4 regions of the Streptomyces sp. NPDC037013 genome follow, and region 4 is predicted to be linked to each of the others. Evidence: riboswitches for the same ligand, from Rfam matches in the RefSeq annotation. Region 4 holds a riboswitch; each other region holds the start of a gene.
The links. Region 4 has a riboswitch for cyclic di-AMP ahead of ACZ7DY_RS21620 (M23 family metallopeptidase). Riboswitches for the same ligand answer to the same signal wherever they lie in the genome.

Region 1 (5,706 bases), on a different contig from region 4:
ACTCGTGGACGGCGACGCGCCGCCCCTGCGGCTCTTCCTCGGCACCTACCCCTATCCGGTGGTCGAGGCGGCCTATCAGAAGCGGCTCGACACGTGGAGCGACTGGCGCCACCTGGCGGCTCGGGCGTAACAGGCACGGAGTGGTGCGCGGCGTCCCGGATCGCCGCGCACCGCCTGCCGTTCAGGCCGCGATCGCCGCGGTACGCCCGTTCCTCCGGGGGGAGTTGCCGTCGACCTGGACCCGAACGCGGCGGCATGCGCGGGCGAGCAGGCGCGACACGTGCATCTGGGAGATGCCGAGTTCCTCGCCGATCCGCGCCTGCGACATGTCGTGGAAGAAGCGCAGGTTCAGGATGCGGCGCTCGCGCTCGGGAAGCCGGGCCAGGCAGGGCTTGACCGCTTCCCGCGCGACGACGACGTCGAAGCGGGGCTCGTCCTCACCGAGGACGTCTCCCAGCGCGGCGGATTCGCCCTCCGGGCTGTGGGGGCTCAACTGGGCGTCCAGGGAGACCGGCCGGAAGCTGTCCATGGCCTCCATCCCGGTGAGTACGTCCTCCTCGCTCATCCGCGCGTGCTCAGCGATCTGAGCCACCGTCGGGAACCGCCCTCCGTTGGCGAGCGAGAGCTCCCGGGCGCTGCGGCGCACCCGGTTGCGCAACTCCTGCACACGCCGGGGCACATGGACGCTCCAGGCGTGGTCGCGGAAGTGCCGCTTGACCTCTCCGACGATGGTGGGCAGCGCGTACGGGAGGAACGGGCCCTGCGCCGGGTCGTAGCGGTCGACGGCCTTGACCAGACCGAGGGCCGCGACCTGCTCCAGGTCGTCCAGGGGCTCGCCCCGGTCACGGAACTTGCCCGCCAGACGGTGGGCCACCGGGAGCCATGCCTCCACGATGTGCTCCACCAGCCGCTGCCGCTCGGGGCCGGCAGGCAGGACGGCCAGGCGCTCGAAGTCGGCGGTCGTGTCCGGGGTGTCCCGCCCGGTCCGGGTGTCTGCCACTCGGTGCGTCTGCCCTGTCTCGCTCAGCATGTGTGCCTCCCGTCGAACTGCTGGTATCGGCAGCACGGGAGCGCGACGAGACACACCTCGAGGCGGCCGGGTCGGCACCGCTCCCGTGAATGTGCCTGTCTGCCCAAGCACGTCGAAGTACCGCCTGTCCGAGATCAGCGGAGCCAAACCCGCCTGTTGCGGCCAAGAGTTGAGAGCGCGTCGGACGGCGGTCCGCAAACCTGCCGAGGAGGCCTCTCTCGTAATACCGCTTGCCCGCAACGGTGTTGCGATCGGCGGCGCGATAAGGCACGTCTCCGGCACACGCCGATATTCACTCCCGCGGTGAAGCGGTGAAGAATCTGACGGGGTGGAGAATTCTGACGGGATAAAGGGTTCTGGGTTTTCAGGAACGAAGGCCTCGTGCCCGTTTTGACTGAAACGCACCCTTCACACCGAAGCGCATGTGCCCGATTTAATGCCGATTGACCGGTATAACGCGGTCCGCCCCCGGGTATCGCACCTCAGCCCCTCCCCTCATTCCGTGAAATGAGTCACAGGGGCGGCAGCGGAGAGCCTTTGGATCCGCCGAGAGCACTTCCTTCTGCGCATGGAGAGTTGAGTCATTTTGATCTACGGATGCGGAGGACAGCCGGACGCCAGGAAAGCGCCGGACGCATTCACCGATCGAATTCCCGCCTTGTTCCCCCCGGGCTTTCTCGCTTAACGTCACCGTCAATCCGGATGGAACGCCGAATCCTGCCGCTGTCCGGAAACTCGCCCACCCACTCACTTACGCACGGCAGGAGCGGGGGACCCAGGTAAGCCGCCGACCCGGAATCCCGGGCCGGCTCGGGGTTAAGTCGTACGCCCGTTACGACCGGACACCTCCAGTCCGAACCCGACAGCTCACCTCGTAGGCGACGGAGAGGAATTCGTCATGCCTGCAAAGGGTAAGCACCGCCGCCCCAAGTCCAGCTCGCTCGGCCGGGGCATCGCCGCCACAGGAGCGGGCGGGGCCGTGCTCGTGCTCCCCGTGCTCGGTGCCACCACGGCCGCCGCGCAGCCCGCAGTGGCCGCCCGGCCCGCCGCCGCCCCGAACACGTACGTCGTGGTCTCCGGCGACTCCCTCGCCAAGATCGCGCAGGAGCACCACCTCAGCGGCGGCTGGAAGAGGCTGTACCAGGACAACCGCGGCGCCCTCGGTGACAACCCGGCGCTGATACGCCCGGGCATCGAGCTCACCCTGGGCAAGGAGGGCCAGGACGCCTCCGAGGCATCCACCGAGCGGGCGGACCGGTCCGAGCGCGACACGGCCGCCGCCGAGCCCGCCGTCGCCCCGGCCCCGAAGTCCTACACGAACGACCTCGACGGCTGGATCAAGGAGTCGCTCGACATCATGGCTCAGCAGGGCATCCCCGGCACCTACGAGGGCATCCACCGCAACATCATGCGCGAGTCCTCCGGCAACCCCCTGGCCATCAACAACTGGGACTCCAACGCGGTCGCCGGCACCCCGTCCAAGGGACTGCTCCAGGTCATCGGCCCCACGTTCTCCGCGTACCACGTGGCTGGCACGGCGATGGACAGCTTCGACCCGGTCGCCAACATCACCGCCGCCTGCAACTACGCGGCCGACCGCTACGGCTCGATCGACAACGTCAACGGCCCGTACTAGACCGCACCCCCCTCGATCACCGCGAGCCCCGGCACCCGTGTCCGGGGCTCGCGGCGTGTCCTCGTTCCGGGCCGCCGACCCGTTCGACGTGCGGGGGAAACGGGCGGGTGAAAAGAATGGGGACGTCGGTGGGCGTTATGCCCGAATGTCGGCGGGTACCTCTGTGCGGACGAAACGACGCCGACGCGCGAGGAGACGAGGAGCACATGGAGATCGGCTACAAGCTGGCCGCCGAGGCGTTCGGCCCGGCGGAACTCGTACGGCAGGCGGTACTCGCGGAAGAGGCGGGCTTCGACTTCGTCGAGATCAGCGACCACTACCACCCCTGGCTCGACAATCAGGGACATTCCCCGTTCGCCTGGACGGTGCTCGGCAGCATCGCGGCCAAGACCGAACGGATCGGGCTCGCTACCGGCGTGACCTGCCCGACGGTGCGCTATCACCCGGCGATCATCGCTCAGGCCGCCGCCACCCTGGCCCTGCTGTCGGAGGGCCGCTTCGTGCTCGGCCTCGGGTCGGGCGAGCGGCTCAACGAGCACGTCACCGGGGTCGGCTTCCCGGATGCCGTCTCCACCCGGCACGAGATGTTCAAGGAAGCCCTGGAGATCATCCGGCTGCTGTGGAAGGGCGGCTACCGCTCCTATGAGGGCAAGCACCTGCGGCTGTCGGACGCCCGGGTGTTCGACCTGCCCGAGCAGCTGCCCCTGATCGCGGTGGCCGCCAGCGGCAAGGCGTCGACGCGGCTCGCCGCGGAGCTGGGCGACGGTTTGTTCGTCACGGAGGACAAGCCCGAGATCGTCGAGCAGTACCGTGCCGCCGGCGGCGACGGCCCGTGTTACGCGGAGGTGCCGATGGCGTGGGCACCCGACGAGCACACCGGCGCCAAGGCCGCCCTCGAGACGTCGCGGTGGGCGCTGACCGGGTGGAAGGTCATGAGCGAGCTGCCCAACCCGGTCAACTTCGACGCCGCGACCGCGACCGTGCGCGAGGAGGACATCCTGGAGAAGTTCGCCTGCGGCACGGACCCCGCCCGCTTCGTCGAGGTGGCGCAGAAGTTCGTGGACGCCGGCCACGACAGGCTGGTCATGCAGAACGCCGGGCCGGACCCGGACGGCTTCATCGACTTCTACCGGAGTGAACTCGACGGGCGCATGCGGCAGCTGCGGCCCGGCGGCGGGCAGGCCTGACACGGCGGCAGGACCTGACCGGGCGGCCGGGCCGACCCGGCCGCCCGGTCAGCCGGCGGCGTTGTCGACGCGCAGCCGCACCTGGTCCTCCAGCCGACGCAGGCTGCTGTCGAGCGCGGTGTGCACGGCCTGCTCCCCCGGGTCGTGCCCCTCCTCGAAGAACGACAGGTGCACCGTCACCTCGCTGGTCCCGCTGTCCATGCCGGCGACCTGCAGCCAGCCCGTGTAACCGCCCTGCTCGCGGGTGCCCCATTCGAGCCTCATCTGCTCGGGCCGGGCGCGCAGCAGGGCGGACACGTCCTGGTCGGTGCGGTCCTCGTGGACGGTGACCGCGGGCGGTTCCCCGGCGTTCACGTGCAGGTCCTGCGGGAGCCAGGCGTCCATCTGGCCGACGTCTGAGGCCTGATCCCAGACGTGCTCGGGCAGCGCGGGCATCGTGCGGGAACGTTCGTACTCGGTCATCGGGGCACCCTTCCTCGGTGTGGCGGAGACAGCGGGGATACGAGACAACGCATGCCCGGTGCGGTGGACGGGAAGCCGTGCCGTGCCGAATCCACCCGTTCGCGCCACCACGCGCCGGAGGGCGGGGGTGCGAGCGCGGGGAAGGCCCGGACCGGGCGGTCCGGGCCTTCGCCATGCCTGGCGTGCCTGTCTCCCGTGGGGGTCAGACCTCACCGCGCCAGGCGCCGGTCTCCACGCCGCCGCGCTCCTCGATGTACTTCTTGAAGCGCTTCAGGTCGCCGGTGACCTGCCGCTTGACGAAGCCGAGCTTGTCGCCGACGGTCTCGGCGAGGCCGTCGGGGTCGTACTCCATCTGCAGCATGACCTTGGTGCGCGCGGCGTCCAGGCGGTGGAAGGTGACGACGCCGGCCTGCTTGGCCTGGCCCTCCACCGTGGTCCACGCCACGCGCTCGTCCGGAATCTGCTCGGTGATCGCGGCGTCGAACTCCCGCTCCACACCGTCGATCTTGGTGACCCAGTGGGTGAGCGTGTCGGTGCGCTGTTCGATCCGCTGCACCCCTTCCATGAACTCGGGGAACGTCTCGAACTGGGTCCATTGGTTGTACGCCGTGCTGACCGGGACGTTGACTTCGATGGACTCTTCGACTTGCGACACGGATGACACCTTTCCTCGTGAACTCGCCCGCCCCTCCTCCGTGGGGAGGGCCGGGCAGTGCACTGCTGTACTCCACCGCGAGTGCCCGGAGGTCCCGCTTTCACTCCCGCCCCGCACGATCCGGCCCCGGCGCCCCCGCTCCTTTGAGCCACGTCGATTTAGCCATGTCGATCTTGGGCATCCGGGGACGAGTGATCTTCGTTGTCGTGCACCGTAGGGAGTGGCATGTCCGTACCCTCGCGCCCGGTCCGTCGCGCGGACCGTGAGCGGCGCTTCGATCTGCGCGCCACCGCCCTGTTCTTCGTTCTCGCCGCCATCGCCCTGTGCGGCACGGCGTTCCTGGTGCGCGCCGCGGCCCATGTGGCCGAGGCCCGTCCGCTGTGGGTCGGCTCCCTGGCCGCCGTGGGTCTCGCGGCCGCCTTCCTCTGCCGGTCCAGGTGGCGCAGGTTCTCCGCGGCGCGGTACGCGCGGCGTGCCGCCGAGGTGCTCGAGGAGGCGGCCGAGCGGGCGTCGGAGAGCCTGGACGCCCCGGCGGCCTACGCGGGGGTGCCCGCCACGCCCGCCGGCACACCGGACCCGCGCGGCCCGGAGGCCGTGCCGACGGTGCCGGCACAGGAGTGGGGCCTCGTCGCCGACCCCGCCCAGGAGGTGCCGGGCACCCTCGTGGCGGACGGTGAGGAGGCGACGGTCGTGCTCGACGCCCCGCTCGACTACACCGAACTCGACGCCGACGCCT
Region 2 (5,706 bases), on a different contig from region 4:
GCGCGGCAACGACCGGCTCGCCAACGCCCGCTCCATCGCCGAGACGACCCAGCGCGCCGTGCTGCCCGAACCCGACCCGCGGATCGGCGGCCTCGACATCGCTGCGCGGTACGAGGCCGCGCAGGCCGACGCGTTCATCGGGGGCGACCTGTACGCCGTGCAGGACACCCCGCACGGGGTGCGGCTCATCGTCGGCGACGTGCGGGGCAAGGGCATGGGCGCGGTCGCGGCGGTCGCCGTCGTCATCGGCGCCTTCCGGGAGGCCGCCGAGCAGGAGACCACCCTGGAGGCGGTGGCCCAGCGCCTGGAGCGGGCCCTCGCGCGCGAGGGCACCCGGCGCGACGGTCTGGACGCCTTCGAGGGGTTCACCACCGCCGTCCTCGCCGAGATCCGGCACGCCGACGGCGGCGTACGGCTGATCAACCGGGGGCATCCGCCGCCGCTGCTGCTGCGCGGGGACGGGCGGCTGTGCGTCCTGACGGCGACCGAGCCCGCGCTCCCGCTCGGCATGGGCGAGCTGGGCGTCTGGCCGGACCGGGCGGACGAGACGGAGTTCCCGCCGGGCGCGACGCTGCTCTTCTACACGGACGGGTTGTCGGAGGCCCGGGACGCGGAGGGCACGTTCTACGACCCTGCGACCCGGCTCGGCGGGCGGATCTTCCCGGGGCGGGGCGGTCCGCGCGCGCTGCTCGCCGCGCTCGCCGAGGAGGTGCGGCGGCACACCGGGGGCCGGATGACCGACGACATGGCGCTGCTCGCCGTGCGGCGGCCCGTCGCCGGGGATCCGGACGTCACCACCGGTGACTGAAGTTCACCGTTCCGCAGGGCAACTGACATCCTGTCAAGGGAATGTGAAGTTCCGGTGCGGACCAAGGTGGGTCAACTCGCCCCGTTCCGGCACCCCGTGTCCCGATACGTACAGGCGATCAGCGTTAACGATCAACCGGAACGGCTTGGAATACCGACCCGCTGTCTATTAACGTTCGATAACGCAGCGCGGTCGTCCCAGCCGTCACTAGAGGCGGCTCCGTGCGCACGCGCCTAATCCCGCAAGGGAGCCGGGGAACCACCAACTTGGGGTGAATCGGGCATCTGCGCCTCATGCATCCGTGCATCCGCGCCAGGCGCCCGTAGGAGACCTTCCTGCTCCGAACCCGTCAGCTAACCCGGTAGGCGAGAAGGAAGGAAAGGAGTGCGCCCCAGTGGCGTCCAACCGGCCTGCCCCCCAAGCCGTGTACATACCGAATGACGACGACTTCGGTCCGTACGACGAGGGCTCCTTCGACGAGTGGAACCCCACCGAGGAGTCCGTCCGTCCCGTCCGCGGCAGGCACCGTGTGCACAAGAAGGCCGGTGGCGGCCTCGCCCGCAGCTCCACCGTGCTCGGCGTGGGCGTCATCGCGGCCGTCGGCGCGGGCGGCATGGCCACCGCGCAGGACGGCAAGCCGCCGGTCGCCATATCCATGCCGGACCTGCCGGGCGTGGGCACCGTCGCGGACTCGCTGCCGGACGCCGAATCCCTGCCGGGCGTCGGCTCGTTGCTGGCCGGCGACACGGCGGAGGCCGCTCCGTCCGTCGCCGCCGCGACGCCGCTCACCGCGGCCGGCGTGAGCACCGCCGACGCCGAACAGGGCACCACCGACGCGGGCGAGGCACTGCGCGCCCGCATCATGCGGCAGGCCGAGAACCAGCAGCACCAGGCGGACTCCGCCGTACGCACCGCCGCCGAGGACGCCGCCGTCAAGAAGGCCGCCGACGAGGCCGCCGCGCAGCAGAAGGCCGCCGAGCGGAAGGCGGACGCCAAGGCCGCCGCCGAGAAGAAGAAGCAGGAGGAGGCCCGCAAGGCCAAGGCCGAGGCCGCGCGCCTTGCCAAGCTCGCCAAGAGTTACGCCATCCCGACCTCCTCGTACACGCTCACCTCGCACTTCGGCGACGCCGGGTCCATGTGGTCCTCGGGCCACCACACCGGCCTGGACTTCGCCGCTCCCACGGGTACCCCGCTCAAGGCCGTGCACACCGGCACCGTCAAGGAGGCCGGCTGGGCGGGCGCGTACGGCTACCGCACCGTGCTCGAACTCGAGGACGGCACGGAGGTCTGGTACTGCCACCAGTCCTCGCTCAACGTCAGCGCGGGCCAGAAGGTCAGCACGGGCGACGTCATCGGCCGCGTCGGCGCGACCGGCAACGTCACCGGGCCGCACCTCCACCTGGAGGTCCACACCCCCGACGGCACCGGGATCGACCCGCTGGGCTGGCTCCAGAGCAAGGGGCTCAACCCCTGAGCACTGTCCGCGAGGGTTTGACGGTTCCTTGAAGTGCGGGACGGAATTCGGTTTCCGTCCCGGACGTTGCGGAACGTATGACTTCTCTTCGCCGACTCGGCTCTTCCGACCTCGAGGTGTTCCCCCTCTCCCTCGGCGGCAACGTCTTCGGCTGGACCGCCGACCGCACGGCGTCCTTCGACGTCCTCGACGCCTACACCGCCGCGGGCGGCAACTTCATCGACACCGCCGACGTCTACTCGGCCTGGGTGGAGGGCAACGAGGGCGGTGAGTCCGAGACCCTCATCGGCGAGTGGCTGGCCCGGCGCGGCAACCGCTCCGACGTCGTCGTCGCCACGAAGGTCGGCGCGCACCCCGACTTCAAGGGCCTCTCCCCGGCCACGATCAAGGGCGGCGTCGACGCCTCCCTGCGCCGTCTCGGCACCGACTGCATCGACCTGTACTACACGCACTACGACGACCCGTCGGTCCCCGTAGAGGAGATCATCGGCGCCCTCGACGGGCTGGTGCGGGACGGCAAGGTACGGGCGATCGCCGCCTCCAACATCACCCCCGAACGGCTCCAGGAGTCCCTCGACTTCTCCGACCGCGAGGGCCTCGCGCGCTACGTCGCCCTGCAGCCGCACTACAACCTCGTCTCCCGCGACACCTACGAGGGCCCGCTCCAGGAGGTCGCCTCGCGCTCCGGCCTCGCGGCCGTCCCCTACTACGCGCTCGCCTCCGGTTTCCTCACCGGCAAGTACCGCCCGGGCGCGCAGGTGCAGAGCGCGCGCAGCGGAGGCGTCGAGAAGTACGTGGGCAGCGAGCGCGGCAACCGTGTCCTCGCCGCGCTCGACGAGATCGCCGGGGAGCGGGGCGCCGAGGTCGCGACCGTGGCGCTCGCCTGGCTTGCGGCCCAGCCCACCGTCGCGGCGCCGATCGCCTCCGCGCGCACGGTCGAACAGCTGCCGGCGCTGCTCGCGGTGGGCGACCTCGAGCTGACGGAGGCGGAGGTCGCGCGCCTGACGGCGGCGTCCGCCTAGGAGCGGTAGGGGTTGGTCTCGTACGCGCCCGGACGGCCGTACCCGTACCCGTATGCGTGTCCGTACGCCGGGTACGGCTGCGGCGGGTGGGGGAAGCCGTGGGCGACGGGCGCGTACGGGACGTAGGGGGTGTACGGGGCGTACGGCATGGGGCGCGGGGGTGGTGCCGTCGCGCCCGCCGCGTAGGCCAGGGCGGGCCGGGACGGACCGCGGCGCTCCCAGAGCTCTTCGAGGAGCTCCCGCTCGCGTACGACGAAGTCGGCGCCGGCCCGGCCGCGGCGCCCGCGGTGGCGCAGGAACGCCAGCGACGTCGCGTACATCTGGTACTCCGCGACCGTGCGGGCCGCGGCCTTGCCCCAGGTGTACGAGGCGTAGTCGCGGGCCAGTGAGCGGGCGCGCATCGAGCCGAGCGCGTACGGCTCGGGCGGCGTGAGCCAGCCCGCCGCCGCGTACACGGGCAGCTCGGCGCGGATCATGCGCAGCTCGCGCTGCCGGGTCCAGACCGCCAGCCAGGTCAGCAGGCCGAACGCCGGGAGCATGAAGGCCGCGTACACGGTGAAGAAGCCGTACTGCCCGAAGACCGCCGAGCCGTTCCACAGCGCGTGCATGCCCATCGCGAGCAGCAGCCCGGCGAGCGGGAGCAGCACCCGGCGCAGATGCTGGCGCTCGGCGGCGAACGCGGCGAAACCGAAGCCGATGCCGGTCAGGACCGTGAACAGCGGGTGGGCGAACGGCGACATGACGACCCGCACGAAGAAGGTCGCGGCCGTCACGGAGGCCAGGCCGCTCTCGCGGCTGAGCTGGTCGGTGACGAAGGCGTTGCCCAGATAGAGGATGTTCTCGGTGAACGCGAAGCCGGTCGCGGTCACCCCCGCTATGACGACGCCGTCGACGAGCCCCGTGAAGTCACGTCTGCGGAAGAGGAAGACGAGCAGCACGGCCGCGGCCTTCGCGCTCTCCTCGACGATCGGGGCGATGACGGTCGCGCCGAGGGTGTCGGCGCTGCCGGGGTCGGCGGTGGCGGTGGCTATCCAGCGGATCGCGAAACTGTTCGCGACGATCGCTATGAGGGCGGCCGCGCAGGCGCCCCAGGAGAAGGAGAAGAGCAGATTCCGCCAGGGGCCCGGCGCCACCCGGTCCAGCCAGCGGAAGGCGGCGACGAGCAGCGGCACGGGCACGGTCGCGAGGCCGAGCCCGACCAGGAACCCCTCGGTGCCGGTCTGCTCCCGCACCAGGGCGAGGATCACCAGCCCCGAGAGGGCGAGCAGCGTGACGAGCGCGGCTCCGCGTATCGCGCGCCGCTGCCACCAGCGGACGCGGCGCAGCTCCCCCGGGGCGGGCGCCTCGGGGGGTATCGGATACGGAGGACTCGTGGCCACGTCGTTGACCCTAACGAGGGATGACGACGGCCGCGACGGTGCCTCACGCCTCGCGGCGGCCGGTCCTCTCGAACAGGAGGTCGTGGACGACGTGGCCCTTGGTCAGGCCCTGACCCTCGAAGCGCGTGAGGGGCCGGAAGTCGGGGCGCGGGGCGTATCCGCCGTCGGCCTGCGTGTTCTCGAAATCGGGGTGCGCGGTGAGCACCTCAAGCATCTGCTCCGCGTACGGCTCCCAGTCGGTCGCGCAGTGCAGCAGCGCGCCGGGCTTGAGGGAGGGCGCGGCCAGCGTCAGGAACTCCGGCTGGATCAGGCGGCGCTTGTGGTGGCGGGCCTTGGGCCAGGGGTCGGGGAAGTAGACGCGCAGCCCGTCGAGCGAAGCGGGCGGGAGCATCTCGCGGAGCAGGATGATCGCGTCGCCGTTGGCCACGCGGACGTTGGTGAGGCCGTTGCGCTCGGCGAGGGCGAGGAGGTTGCCCTGGCCGGGGGTGTGCACGTCGACCGCGAGGATGCAGGTGTCCGGGTCGGCGGCGGCCATCTGCGCGGTGGCCTCGCCCATGCCGAAGCCGATCTCCAGGACGACGGGCTTGTCGGACGACTTCCCGCCGTCCCCGAAGAGCTCCGCGAGATCCAGCGTGCCCATCCCGTCGATGTCCAGGCCCCACGTGGGCCACAACCGCCGCAGCGCGTCCTCCTGCCCGGCGGTCACCCGGCTGCGCCGGGGCTGGAAACTACGGATCCGCCGCTCATGGTGCGAGCCGGCGGGATCGGGCGAGGGCCCCCCGGGAAACCGCGGCACGGCCTGCGGCCGCCCGGACGACCGTGGGGCTTCGGGGGTATGGGATGACTCAGACACAGTGCAGCAATTTTACCGGCCTACGGGGGCTCCTCGGGGAGACCGAGAGCGGAGGGGGCAGGGGCGCGGGGAACTGCGCACGGTCGGCCGGTGTGCGGCGACTGGGCGGACGGGGTTGGCGGTGGTGCGGGGGGTGTGTTTTCAGGGGCGCGGGGAACTGCGCACGGTCG
Region 3 (5,706 bases), on a different contig from region 4:
AGGATGGCGTTGGCGCCGAGCGAGCCCTTGTTGTCGGTGGCGTCCAGGTCGAACATGGCCTGGTCGATCAGGCGCTGCTCGGTGGCGTCGTAGCCGACGAGCTCCGGGCCGATCTGCTCGATGACGGCGAGGACGGCCTTCTCGACACCCTTGCCCTGGTAACGGTTGGGGTCACCGTCGCGGAGTTCGATGGCCTCGAAGGCACCGGTGGAGGCACCGGACGGAACGGCGGCACGACCGGTGCTGCCGTCGTCGAGGCCGACCTCGACCTCGACCGTGGGGTTGCCTCGGGAGTCCAGGATTTCCCGGGCTACGACGACGTCGATGGACGGCACGAGCATCTCCTTCTGGGAGTGTGACGCGTATACACAGTGACGCGGGCCGTTTCGGCCCTGCGTCTCCTGAGCCTAACCGGCTCCGGGGCTTCAGCCAGCCGACCGCCCGTCCCGTGGGACGAACAAGAGGCCAAATCCCCTGGAATCAGGACGATGGGCCGCGTTTCTACTCGCTGGTAGCGAACAGGCGGGGCGGCCTCGGCAGGGCCGGATGGCGGGGTTCCGGCGGCGGACATGGCCCCGCCCCGGTGCGTACGGGGGATACGCGCACCGGGGCGGGGAGCCCGTGGGGACGGGGGCCGGCCGTGCGTCCGCCGAGGCACGGCCGGGTGGGGAGCAGCCTCAGCCGAGGTGGAGCTGCTGGCCCGGGTAGATGAAGTCGGCGTCGTCGATGATGTCGCCGTTCAGCTTGTAGACCTTCTGCCAGCCGCCCTTGACGTGGTGCGCCTGGGCGATCTTGGAGAGGGTGTCGCCCGTCTCGACCTTGTACTCGCCGTCGCCCTTCTTGACCGTCTTGCCGGTCGGGGTCTCGACGGTCTTCTTGGACTCGGTCTGCGGCGCGGGCTGCGGCTTCGGCGCGGCCTGCTGCTGGTGCTGCGGAGCGGCCTGCTGCTGCGTCCGCTGCGGCTGCGGCTTCTCCTGCGGAGCCTGCTGCTGCGGGGCCTGCTGCTGCGAGCCGCCGCCGCTGCTGGGCGAGGCGCCCGAGAGGCCGACGCCGCAGGACGGCCAGGCGCCCTTGCCCTGGCCCGCCAGGACCTTCTCGCCGATCTCGATCTGCTGGGCCTTGGAGGCCTTGTCGGCGGTCGGCGCGTACTTGGTGCCGCCGTACGCGGCCCAGGTGGACGGCGAGAACTGCAGGCCGCCCTGGTAGCCGTTGCCGGTGTTGATGGACCAGTTGCCGCCGGACTCGCACTGGGCGACGGCGTCCCACTCGGAGGTGGTGGCGGCGGAGGCCGAGCCGGCCGCCATCAGCGGGGCGGCGACGGCGGCGCCGGTCACGCCGACGAGCGTGGCGACGCGGGTGGCCTTGGACGGACGGCGGTGCTTGCCCTTGCTGGAAAGCAGCATGAGTTGATCCCCTACACCGACGCCTGCGAGGTGAGCTGTCGGGTTCGGGCCGATGTGGTTGCCCGGTCGCACTCCTTGAGCGCGACTTCACCCCTAGCCGTTCCCGTCCGTTGCGCGGCGCCCAGCCTCTCGGCTGCCCACCCCCTCAACGGACGGACCCGGCACAAACCTTGGGTCCCCCGCTCCTGCCCACGGCGCTCTTGAGCGACGACTGTTCCCGTCCGGCCGTTGGCAGGATTCGGCGTACCGACCGGCGGGGCTCACCAGTGGCGAGCGGTGACGACGGTAATCACGTCTTCCACACAATTTCAAAGACGATCAGGGCTTCTGAGACCCATGTCTCACTCGCGCCAAAGCGGACATACGCCGCGAAGGCCCCGGCAGACGCATCGTCAACTACCGTTACTTTTCGCCCAGATCGAGGCTCTGACCGGGGAGAATGAGGTCCGGGTCGGCGCCGACGGTCTTCTTGTTCTCGGCGTAGAGCTCGTGCCAGCCGCCGTCGACGTCGAGGTCGTCCGCGATGAGCGAGAGGTTGTCCCCGGAGCGCACCGTGTACGTCCCGTCGGCGACCGCGCCGGTGCGCTCGTCGCCGCGCGAGGCGTGCCGTCCGGGACGCCCGCCTGCACCCCCGCTCTCGTCGGCGCGGTCGCCGCGGTGGCGGCCGGAGGAGCCGTCGGAGCCCTCGGAGGGGGCGGTGGCGTCCTCAGGGTCGGGCGAAGTGCCGTCCCCGGTCCCGGACTTGCCGGAGCCGTCCGTGCCGCCCTTGCCGTCGGCGTCGCCCTTCCCGCCCCTGCCGTCCTTCTTGCCGTCCTTTTCGCCGGACTCGTCGTGATTCTTCTCTCGCGAGCCGGCGCCCTTCCCGGGCGTGTCGCCCGAGGCGTCCGCCGGGTCCGTCGACGCGTCGTCGGACGGCTCGGCGGAGTCCGCGGGTTCGCCGGACGCGTCACCCTTCTCCGCGCCGTCCTTCGACCCCTTGGCGTCCCCGGAGTCCTTGGATTCCTTCGAGTCCTTGGAGCCCTCGGCGCCGGTCGAACCGGACGGATCGGAGGGTTCCGGGGTGATGGGGGCGCCCGGGTCCACGTCGGCCGCCGCGCCGCCGTCGGTGAGACCGGCGATCGGGGCGCAGCTCGGCCAGGCGGCGGTGCCCTTGGCGTCGAGGACCTTCTCGGCGACGGCTATCTGCTGGGACTTGGAGGCCTGGTCGGCGCTGGGCGCGTAGTCGAGGCCGCCGTAGCTCTCCCATGTCTCCTGGGAGAGCTGGAGTCCTCCGTAATAACCGTTGCCCGGGTCGGCGCTCCACGCGCCACCGCTCTCGCACTGGGCGAGCTTGTCCCAGGTGGTGGTGGAGGCGGCGCTCGCGCTGGTGGCGGCGAGCAGGGGGATGGCGATGGCTGATCCGGTGACGCCTGCCGCGACGATGAGAGCCGGGGCCTGGCGGGGGCGTCGGTGACGACCTTGACCGGAGAGCATGCGGTTGCCTTTCAGGAGACTGCGGCGACGACCGGGCACCGGGGTGCCCAAGTCGACGTGAACGTAGCCGCAGTCGAACGCTTGTCACAAGTCGATGCAGCGGAGATCACGTGAACATCACAGTCGTGATGGTCCGTCAGCCGCGCGCCGTTTCCTGTGCGTCTGTGAACTTCACCGGCAGCGTGCGCAGTCCCCGCATGATCAGTCCGCCACGCCACCGCAAATCGGCGGGATCCACCGCGAGTTGCAGGTCGGGAAGGCGTCTGAGCAGCGTCGCGAGGGCGGTGCGGCCCTCCAGGCGGGCGAGCGGGGCGCCGAGGCAGTAGTGGATCCCGTGCCCATATCCGAGGTGCGGATTGTCACTGCGGGAAAGGTCGAGGGTGTCGGGGGCCTCGAAGCGGGCCGGGTCGCGGTCGGCGGCGGCGAGCACGACGAGGACGGGGTCGCCCGCGGCGATGTCCTGGCCGCCGATGCTGAGCGCCTCGGTGGCGAACCGCCAGGTGGCGAGCTCGACCGGCCCGTCGAAGCGCAGGAGTTCCTCGATCCCCGTCTCCAGGAGCGCGGTGTCGCCCGCCGCCAGCGCCCGTTGCAGCCGCTCGCGCTGCTCGGGGTGGGTGAGCAGGGCGTACACGCCGTTGCCGATGAGGTTGACGGTGGTCTCGAAGCCGGCGAAGAGAAGGATGAACGCCATCGCGGCGGCCTCGTTCTCGGTGAGGTGCTCGCCGTGGTCGGAGGCCTTGATGAGACCGGAGATGAGGTCGTCGCCCGGGTCGAGGCGCTTGCGGTGGATGAGTTCGGCGAGGTAGCCGCGCATCTTCTTCACCGACCGGGCGACACCGCCCCGGGGCCCGCCCCCGTGCCGGATCATCATGCCCGCCCAGTCGCGGAAGTCGTCCTGGTCCTCGCGGGGGACGCCGAGCAGGTCGCAGATGGCGTAGATGGGCAGGGGGAAGGCGAACTCGTGGATGAGGTCGGCGCCGCCCTCCCCGTCGCCGCTCCGCCCCTCGACGATCGCGTCGATGAGCCGGTCGGTCAGCTCCTGGACGCGTGGCGCGAATTCGGCGACCCGGCGCGGGGTGAACGCCTTGGAGACGAGCCGGCGCAGCCGCGTGTGGTCCGGCGGGTCGATGTTGAGCAGATGCGTCATCAGCTCGGCCTTGCGCTCGCCGGGGATACCGGTCTTGCCCTTGGCGTGGGCGGGCTCGTCGTGGTGGGCCGGGTTCTTGCTGAGCCGCTGGTCGGCGAGGGCCTGCCGGGCGTCCGCGTACCGGGTGACCAGCCAGGCGTCCACGCCGCTCGGCAGCGTGGTCCGGTGCACGGGAGAGTTCTCGCGCAGCCAGGCGTACGCCGGGTAGGGGTCGGTGGCGAACTCCCAGCTGAAGAGCTCGGGCTGCGGGGACGCCGGGGGCGCGGGGACGTCTTCGGCGGGGCGGGGCGCGGCGGCCGACGGCTGGTCGTGCATGCCGTCGACGGTATCCCCCGCCGCGCCCCACCCCGCACACCGCCGGCCCCGCCGGGCCTGCCCGGCGGATCAGAGCGCATGAGAGGGGCGGCGGAGGGCTTCTGGTGCGGGCGAGCCGGACCCCGCCGGCCCGCTCCCCGGTCCACCGGACGGGCCTAAACCGTCCCGGGACTCCGCCCTCAGGGCCGGCGCGAGGAGTTCAGGACCGCCCCCCGTCCACCGGACAGGCCTAAGCCGCCCCCGCCCCCTCCGCCGCGCGGATCGCGTCGCGGTAGGCGCGGGCCGCGGCGCGGAGGGCCGACTCCGGGTCCACGCCCCGGGACTCCGCCCGCAGGGCCAGCGCGAGGAGTTCGTACCCCACGCCCTCCCCCGCCGGCACCGGCACGTCGAGGCCGGCCGTGCGTGCGCGGGAGGCCAGTTTCGCGGCGAGGGCCAGGGCGGGCTGGCCCAGCGGGATGCCCTCGGTGATCGACGTGCGCTGCTGCTTCTCGACCGCCTTCGTGCGCTGCCAGTGCGCCTTGACGTCCTCCGGGGTCCGCGCCGACGCGTCGCCGAAGACGTGCGGGTGGCGGTGGATGAGCTTCTCGACGATGCCGCCCGCCACATCGTCGATGGAGAAGGGCTCGTCGCCGGGCTCGCCGGAGGCCTCCTCGGCGATGCGCGCGTGGAAGACGACCTGGAGCAGGACGTCGCCGAGCTCCTCGCGCAGCTCCTGCCGGTCGCCCTCCTCGATCGCCTCCACCAGTTCGTACGCCTCCTCCAGCGCGTACTTCACCAGTCCCTCGTGGGTCTGCCGGGAGGACCACGGGCACTCGGCGCGGATCCGGTCCATCACCTGGACCAGGTCGAGCAGGCGCGCGCCCGGCAGGTCGTACGAGGCGGGCAGGAGTTCGAGCTCCGGCATGGCGACGCGGCCCGAGCCTGCGAGGCGGGCCAGGCCGTCGGTGAGGGGACGGTCGCCCTCGGCGGTGGCGACGACCAGGACCGTGCGGCCGCCGGCGCAGGCGTCCACCAGCTCCGACGCGGTGGGCGCGGCCTGTTCGACGCGCACGCCCGCCTCGCGCAGGTACGGCAGCTGGGGGTGGTCCGGGTCGGCGCAGAGCACCGCGTCGGCGGCGTGCAGCGCCTGCCAGGCGGGCCAGGACAGCAGGCCGGGCGCGACCCGGTGGCTGGTGGTCAGCAGGATGACGCGGCCGACCGGCACGTCGGAGCCGGCGGCCGGGGGCGTGGTCTCGGTCTCGTTCACCCGTCGAACGTAACCCAGCCCGCCGACAGCCCCCCGGCCCCGGGTGCCCCGGGCGCCCCGCCCCCTAGGCCCGCTGGTCCTGTGCCGCGCCGGTGCCGGTGACCTGGCGCACCCACGGCGTC
Region 4 (5,706 bases):
GACGCCGCGGCCCTGGTGGGCGTCCTGCACGAGGAAGGCGACCTCGGCCTCGTCGGCGGGTGCGCTGGCGGCCATGCCGCGCTCGTCGATGCGGTCGTAGCGCACGGTGGCGATGAACTCGCCGCCCACCGTGACGGCGAGTCCGACCCGGTCGACCTGGTCGTGGTGGGTGAAGCGGTGCACGTCCTTGGCGGACAGGCGGGGGTAGGGCGCGAAGAAGCGGTAGTACTTCGACTCGTCCGAGACCTGTTCGTAGAAGCTGACCAGGCGGTCCGCGTCCTCGGCCGTGATGGGCCTGATCCGGGCGGTGCCTCCGTCGCGCAGCACCACATCGGCTTCCCAGTGGGAGGGATAGTCCTGCCGCTCCTGCTGATCCGACGGGGTCTGCATGGGGCCAGGGTACGGGTCGCGCGGCCGCCGGGGCCGGGGCAGGCTAGGACGGGTCGAAGGGCGGCCGGGAGCAGGACGTACGTCCGGCAGAGCACCCGTGACGGCATGAGACACTGGTCTAGACAAGTGTGAGACACCTGGAAGGGCAGCAACACATGGCTGAGCGCCGCGTCAACGTCGGCTGGGCCGAGGGCCTCCACGCCCGACCCGCCTCCATCTTCGTCCGTGCGGCCACGGCCGCCGGCGTCCCCGTGACGATCGCCAAGGCCGACGGCAACCCGGTCAACGCGGCCTCGATGCTCGCGGTGCTCGGCCTGGGCGCCCAGGGCGGCGAGGAGATCGTGCTGGCCTCCGACGCCGAGGGTGCGGACGCCGCCCTCGACCGTCTGGCGAAGCTGGTCGCGGAGGGGCTCGAGGAGCTTCCGGAGACGGTCTAGGACACATTCCTGGAAAACGTCGATGGGGTCACCCGGAATTTCGGGTGACCCCATCGACGTTTTCGCTGCGGCCCGCATTCGGGTTCGGGTTCGGGTTCGGGTTCGGGTTCGGAAGAATTCCTTCTTCCTGTATACGGCGCCTCCGTTAATTCCGGAGGCTCACCGTGTTTACGGCATGTTGCGCATCCCTCACGCGGCGGGCGCCGGACCCGCGTCCGTGGCGCGGCCGGTGGGCCGCCACGGCCCGTTCCGCGTGCTCGGCGGTGAGCGCCCTGGCCCGCGGCGCGTCCCCGCGGGCCACCGCGTCGAGTATCGCCGCGTGCTCGGACCAGGACTGGGCCGGCGCCGCCGGGCTCTCCACCACGTACATCCAGGCGATCTTGTGCCGGAGCTGGGTGAGCAGCGCGCTGAGGCCGGGGCTGCCTGACGCCTGGGCGAGCGTCTCGTGGAACCAGCCGCCCAGGGACCGCAGATCCTCCCCCAGGCCGTTCCTGGCGCGCTGCTGGCCCAGCCTGACCAGTCCGCGCAGGACCTTGAGGTGCGCTTCCGTGCGGCGCTGCGCGGCGCGGGCGGCCGCGAGCGGTTCGAGCAGCGTGCGGACCTCCAGGAGGTCCGCGGCCTCCTGCTCGGTGGGTTCGGCGACGCACGCGCCCGCGTGCCTGCGGGTGACGACGAAGCCCTCGGCCTCCAGGGTGCGCAGGGCCTCGCGCACGGGCACGCGTGAGACGCCGTAGCGGCGCGCGAGGACTTCCTCGGCGAGCCGGCCGCCCCTTTCGAAGACCCCCGCGACGATGTCGTCCCGGATGGCCGTGCACACCGAATGCGCGGGAATGCGCATGAACGGACCTCCGCCCTCTCGTCTTCGACGACTCTATTGCAGAGTTTCGCGATTTCAGACGGAGATCCGGAATTCATGGAGGTCTTTTGGCCAAGGAGCGGTGGAGAACGCGAAGACCCCGGCTCGTGAGGAGCCGGGGCCTTCGTGCAGTGCTGCGGGGTACGCGTCGGTCAGACGTTGACGCCGTGCGCGCGCAGGTACGCGATGGGGTCGATGTCCGAGCCGTAGTCCGGGCCGGTGCGGGCCTCGAAGTGGAGGTGCGGGCCGCTGGAGTTGCCGGTCGAGCCGGAGAGGCCGATCTGCTGGCCCGGGGTGACCGTCTGGCCGACGGAGACACCGAGGGACGACATGTGGCCGTACTGGGTGTACGTGCCGTCGTTCATCTTGATGACCACGTTGTTGCCGTAGGCCCCGCCCCAGCCCGCCTCGACGACGGTGCCGGAGCCGACCGCGTGGACGGAGGTGCCGGAGGCGGCGTGGAAGTCGATGCCGGTGTGGCTGCCGGAGGACCACATGGCGCCGCCGGTCTGGTAGCCCGTGGAGACGTACGAACCGGAGACCGGGGCCACGTAGGTGTTCAGGCGCTTGCGCTCGGCCTCGCGGGCGGCGCGCTCCTTGGCCTCGCGCTCCTTCTTGGCCTTCGCCTTGGCCTCGGCCTCCGCCTTGCGCTTCTCCTCGGCCGCCTTCTTCTTGGCGGCCTCTTCGGCCTTCTTGGCGGCAGCGGCGTCGTCGGCGGCCTGGCGCTGGGCTGCGGCCTGCGCGTCGACGCTGTCGGCGAGCGAGTCGCCGACGGATATCGCCTGGGTGAGGCCGGTGTGCTCCACGGCCGCTTCGTCGGCGGCGGCGAGCGCGGGGGCGGCAAGGCCTCCGATGACACCGGTGGTGGTGAGCGCCGCGACACCCGCGACGTTCGCGGTGGTCCGCGTGAGACGGCTCGGACGACGGTGCTTCCCGGTGGCACGGGTGAACGCCATGTGGCGGGTGTTCCTTTCCTTCCCTCTCGCCTACCGGGTTAGCTGACGGGTTCGGAGCAGGAAGGTCTCCTACGGGTCCCTCACCTCGCGGCAAGGTGCCCGATTCACCCCAGGGGACATGTGGGTCCCCGGCTCCCCTGGCTTGCGCCGTACGGGGACTCGGCGATGACTGTCCGGTGCCGCGGATGCGGCGTACTGCGCGACGAACAGCCGGACCGACGCTAAACGGGGCCTCTTTCAATCCACAAACAGAACTCGACTTTTGTAGCGCACGCCACAGGGCAGACGGGCAACCACCGTATGAATACGGACATATGAGGACCCCGGCGGCCGAAGCGGTCACCGGGGTCCGATATGTCCTGACTGTCACTCAGCCCGTGCGCACGTCACCGTCAGCCCGTGACCACACTCACTTCGCCGATCCCGAGGGCCCTGACGGGCTCCTCGATCTGCGAGGCGTCCCCCACGAGGATCGTCACCAGACGGTCCTCCGGGAAGGCGTTCACGACGGCCGCGGTGGCCTCCACGGTGCCGGTGTCGGCCAGCCGGCGGTACAGCTGCGCCTGGAAGTCGTCCGGCAGGTGCTGCTCGACCTGGTCGGCGAGGGTGGCCGCCACGGAGGCGGCCATCTCGTACTTGAGGGGGGCCACGCCCACCAGGTTCTGCACGGCGACGTCGCGCTCGGCGTCGGTGAGCCCCTCGGCGGCGAGGGTGCGCAGGACCTTCCAGAGGTCCTCCAGCGCCGGCCCGGTGTTCGGGGTGTCCACGGAGCCGCTGATGGCCAGCATCGCCGCGCCCGTGCCGTCCGGCGCCGAGCGCAGGACCTGGCTGAACGCCCGTACGCCGTAGGTGTATCCCTTCTCCTCGCGCAGGACGCGGTCCAGGCGGGAGGTGAGCGTGCCACCCAGGCAGTACGTGCCGAGCACCTGGGCGGGCCAGACGCGGTCGTGCCGGTCGGCGCCGACGCGGCCGATCAGCAGCTGCGTCTGGACCGCTCCGGGACGGTCCACGATCACGATGCGGCCGCGGTCGTCGGCGGTCACCGGCGGGACCGGGCGGGGCTCGCCCGGGGAGCCCGTCCAGGCGCCCACGGTGTCCGCGAGGACGGCGTCCAGGTCGGTGCCGGCCAGGTCGCCGACGACGACGAGGGTGGCCGTGGCGGGCCGGACGTGCTTCTCGTAGAAGGTGCGCACCGCCGCCGAGTCGATGGCCGCGACCGTCTCCTCGGTGCCCTGGCGCGGTCGCGACATGCGCGAGGTCGCGGGGAAGAGCTGCTTGGACAGCTCCTTGGCGGCACGGCGGGGCGGGTTGGCGGCCTCGTGCGGCAGCTCGTCCAGGCGGTTGCGCACGAGCCGCTCGATCTCGCTGTCCGCGAAGGCGGGGGCCCGCAGGGCGTCGGCGAGCAGGCCGAGCGCCTTGGGCAGCCGGGAGACCGGGACCTCCAGGGAGACCCGCACGCCGGGGTGGTCGGCGTGGGCGTCGAGCGTGGCGCCGCACCGGTCGAGCTCGGCGGCGAACTCCTCGGCGGAGTGCTTGTCGGTGCCCTCGTTGAAGGCCCTCGCCATGATCGTGGCGACGCCGTCCAGGCCCTCGGGCTCGGCGTCGAGCGGCGCTTCGAGGTGGACCTCGACCGCGATGACCTGCTGGCCGGGGCGGTGGCACCGCAGGACGGTGAGGCCGTTGGGCAGGGTGCCGCGCTCGGGGGCCGGGAAGGCCCAGGGCTTGGCGGTGCCCGCCTGGGGCTGCGGGTGGAACTGCATCGTCGCGGCCTCGGTCACTTCGCCGCCTCCTCTTCGTCGGCGTCCTCGGCGGCCTCGGCGGGCTCGTCGGCGACGGTCACGGGTTCGTAGACGAGCACCGCGCGGTTGTCCGGCCGCAGGCGGGCCTTGGCGACCTCCTGGACCTCCTCCGCGGTGACGTCCAGGACGCGCTGCACGGCGGTGAGGGCGAGCTGCGGGTCGCCGAACAGGACGGCGTACCGGCACAGTTCGTCGGCGCGGCCCGCGACCGTGCCGAGCCGGTCGAGCCACTCGCGCTCCAGCTGGGCCTGGGCGCGCTCCATCTCCTCCGGCGTGGGGCCCTCCGCGGCGAAGCGGGCGAGCTCCTCGTCGACGGCGGCCTCGATGACGGGGACCTCCACGTCGCCGGAGGTCTTCACGTCCAGCCAGCCGAGCGAGGGCGCCCCGGCGAGGCGCAGCAGGCCGAATCCGGCGGCGACCGCGGTGCGGTCACGGCGCACGAGGCGGTTGTAGAGCCGGGAGGACTCGCCGCTGCCGAGGACGGTGAGGGCGAGGTCGGCGGCGTCGCACGCGCGCGTGCCGTCCTCCGGGAGGCGGTAGGCGGCCATCAGGGCGCGGGCCGGCACCTCCTCCTCGACGACCTCGCGCAGCTCCTTGCCGATGCGCTCGGGCAGGGAGCCGTCGCGCGGGGGCTGCTTGCCGTCGTGGCCGGGGATCGAACCGAAGTACTTCTCGATCCAGGCGAGCGTCTGCTCCGGGTCGATGTCGCCGACGACCGAAAGGACGGCGTTGTTGGGCGCGTAGTACGTGCGGAAGAACGCGCGGGCGTCCTCCAGGGTGGCCGCGTCCAGGTCGGCCATGGAGCCGATCGGGGTGTGGTGGTACGGGTGGCCCTCCGGGTACGACAGGGCGGTCAGCTTCTCGAACGCCGTGCCGTACGGGACGTTGTCGTAGCGCTGGCGGCGTTCGTTCTTGACGACGTCGCGCTGGTTCTCCATGGACTCCTCGTCGAGGGCGGAGAGCAGCGAGCCCATCCGGTCCGCCTCGAGCCACAGGGCCAGCTCCAACTGGTGGGCGGGCATGGTCTCGAAGTAGTTGGTCCGCTCGAAGCTCGTCGTGCCGTTGAGCGAACCGCCCGCTCCCTGGACCAGCTCGAAGTGGCCGTTGCCGTGCACCTGCTTCGAGCCCTGGAACATGAGGTGCTCGAAGAGGTGGGCGAGGCCGGTAAGCCCCTTGACCTCGTGGCGCGAGCCGACGTCGTACCAGAGGCAGACCGCGGCGACCGGGGTCAGGTGGTCCTCGGAGAGCACCACGCGCAGCCCGTTGGC

Region 1: it holds a riboswitch for cyclic di-AMP, as region 4 does, so the genes downstream of both, ACZ7DY_RS16900 (LysM peptidoglycan-binding domain-containing protein) here and ACZ7DY_RS21620 (M23 family metallopeptidase) in region 4, are expected to answer to the same signal.
Region 2: it holds a riboswitch for cyclic di-AMP, as region 4 does, so the genes downstream of both, ACZ7DY_RS22275 (M23 family metallopeptidase) here and ACZ7DY_RS21620 (M23 family metallopeptidase) in region 4, are expected to answer to the same signal.
Region 3: it holds a riboswitch for cyclic di-AMP, as region 4 does, so the genes downstream of both, ACZ7DY_RS25935 (transglycosylase family protein) here and ACZ7DY_RS21620 (M23 family metallopeptidase) in region 4, are expected to answer to the same signal.

What each region holds. Positions count from the first base shown of each region.
Region 1 is NZ_JBVJRV010000004.1:524,860-530,565, reverse strand. It holds gene ACZ7DY_RS16910 (SDR family oxidoreductase) at 1-130, shown strand, start outside; gene ACZ7DY_RS16905 (SigB/SigF/SigG family RNA polymerase sigma factor) at 182-1,030, opposite strand; cyclic di-AMP (ydaO/yuaA leader) riboswitch at 1,757-1,924, shown strand; gene ACZ7DY_RS16900 (LysM peptidoglycan-binding domain-containing protein) at 1,929-2,666, shown strand; gene ACZ7DY_RS16895 (TIGR03557 family F420-dependent LLM class oxidoreductase) at 2,873-3,853, shown strand; gene ACZ7DY_RS16890 (SRPBCC family protein) at 3,902-4,315, opposite strand; gene ACZ7DY_RS16885 (SRPBCC family protein) at 4,518-4,970, opposite strand; gene ACZ7DY_RS16880 (restriction endonuclease) at 5,196-5,706, shown strand, end outside.
Region 2 is NZ_JBVJRV010000006.1:18,422-24,127, reverse strand. It holds gene ACZ7DY_RS22280 (PP2C family protein-serine/threonine phosphatase) at 1-808, shown strand, start outside; cyclic di-AMP (ydaO/yuaA leader) riboswitch at 1,029-1,191, shown strand; gene ACZ7DY_RS22275 (M23 family metallopeptidase) at 1,203-2,282, shown strand; gene ACZ7DY_RS22270 (aldo/keto reductase) at 2,360-3,304, shown strand; gene ACZ7DY_RS22265 (PrsW family intramembrane metalloprotease) at 3,301-4,683, opposite strand; gene trmB (tRNA (guanosine(46)-N7)-methyltransferase TrmB) at 4,727-5,536, opposite strand.
Region 3 is NZ_JBVJRV010000007.1:108,822-114,527, forward strand. It holds gene eno (phosphopyruvate hydratase) at 1-341, opposite strand, end outside; gene ACZ7DY_RS25935 (transglycosylase family protein) at 678-1,403, opposite strand; cyclic di-AMP (ydaO/yuaA leader) riboswitch at 1,408-1,610, opposite strand; gene ACZ7DY_RS25940 (transglycosylase family protein) at 1,806-2,876, opposite strand; gene ACZ7DY_RS25945 (cytochrome P450 family protein) at 3,013-4,338, opposite strand; gene ACZ7DY_RS25950 (nucleoside triphosphate pyrophosphohydrolase) at 4,568-5,584, opposite strand; gene ACZ7DY_RS25955 (SurA N-terminal domain-containing protein) at 5,649-5,706, opposite strand, start outside.
Region 4 is NZ_JBVJRV010000005.1:587,372-593,077, forward strand. It holds gene ACZ7DY_RS21605 (bifunctional acetate--CoA ligase family protein/GNAT family N-acetyltransferase) at 1-390, opposite strand, end outside; gene ACZ7DY_RS21610 (HPr family phosphocarrier protein) at 546-827, shown strand; gene ACZ7DY_RS21615 (GntR family transcriptional regulator) at 973-1,665, opposite strand; gene ACZ7DY_RS21620 (M23 family metallopeptidase) at 1,836-2,639, opposite strand; cyclic di-AMP (ydaO/yuaA leader) riboswitch at 2,652-2,814, opposite strand; gene ACZ7DY_RS21625 (M16 family metallopeptidase) at 3,032-4,417, opposite strand; gene ACZ7DY_RS21630 (M16 family metallopeptidase) at 4,414-5,706, opposite strand, start outside.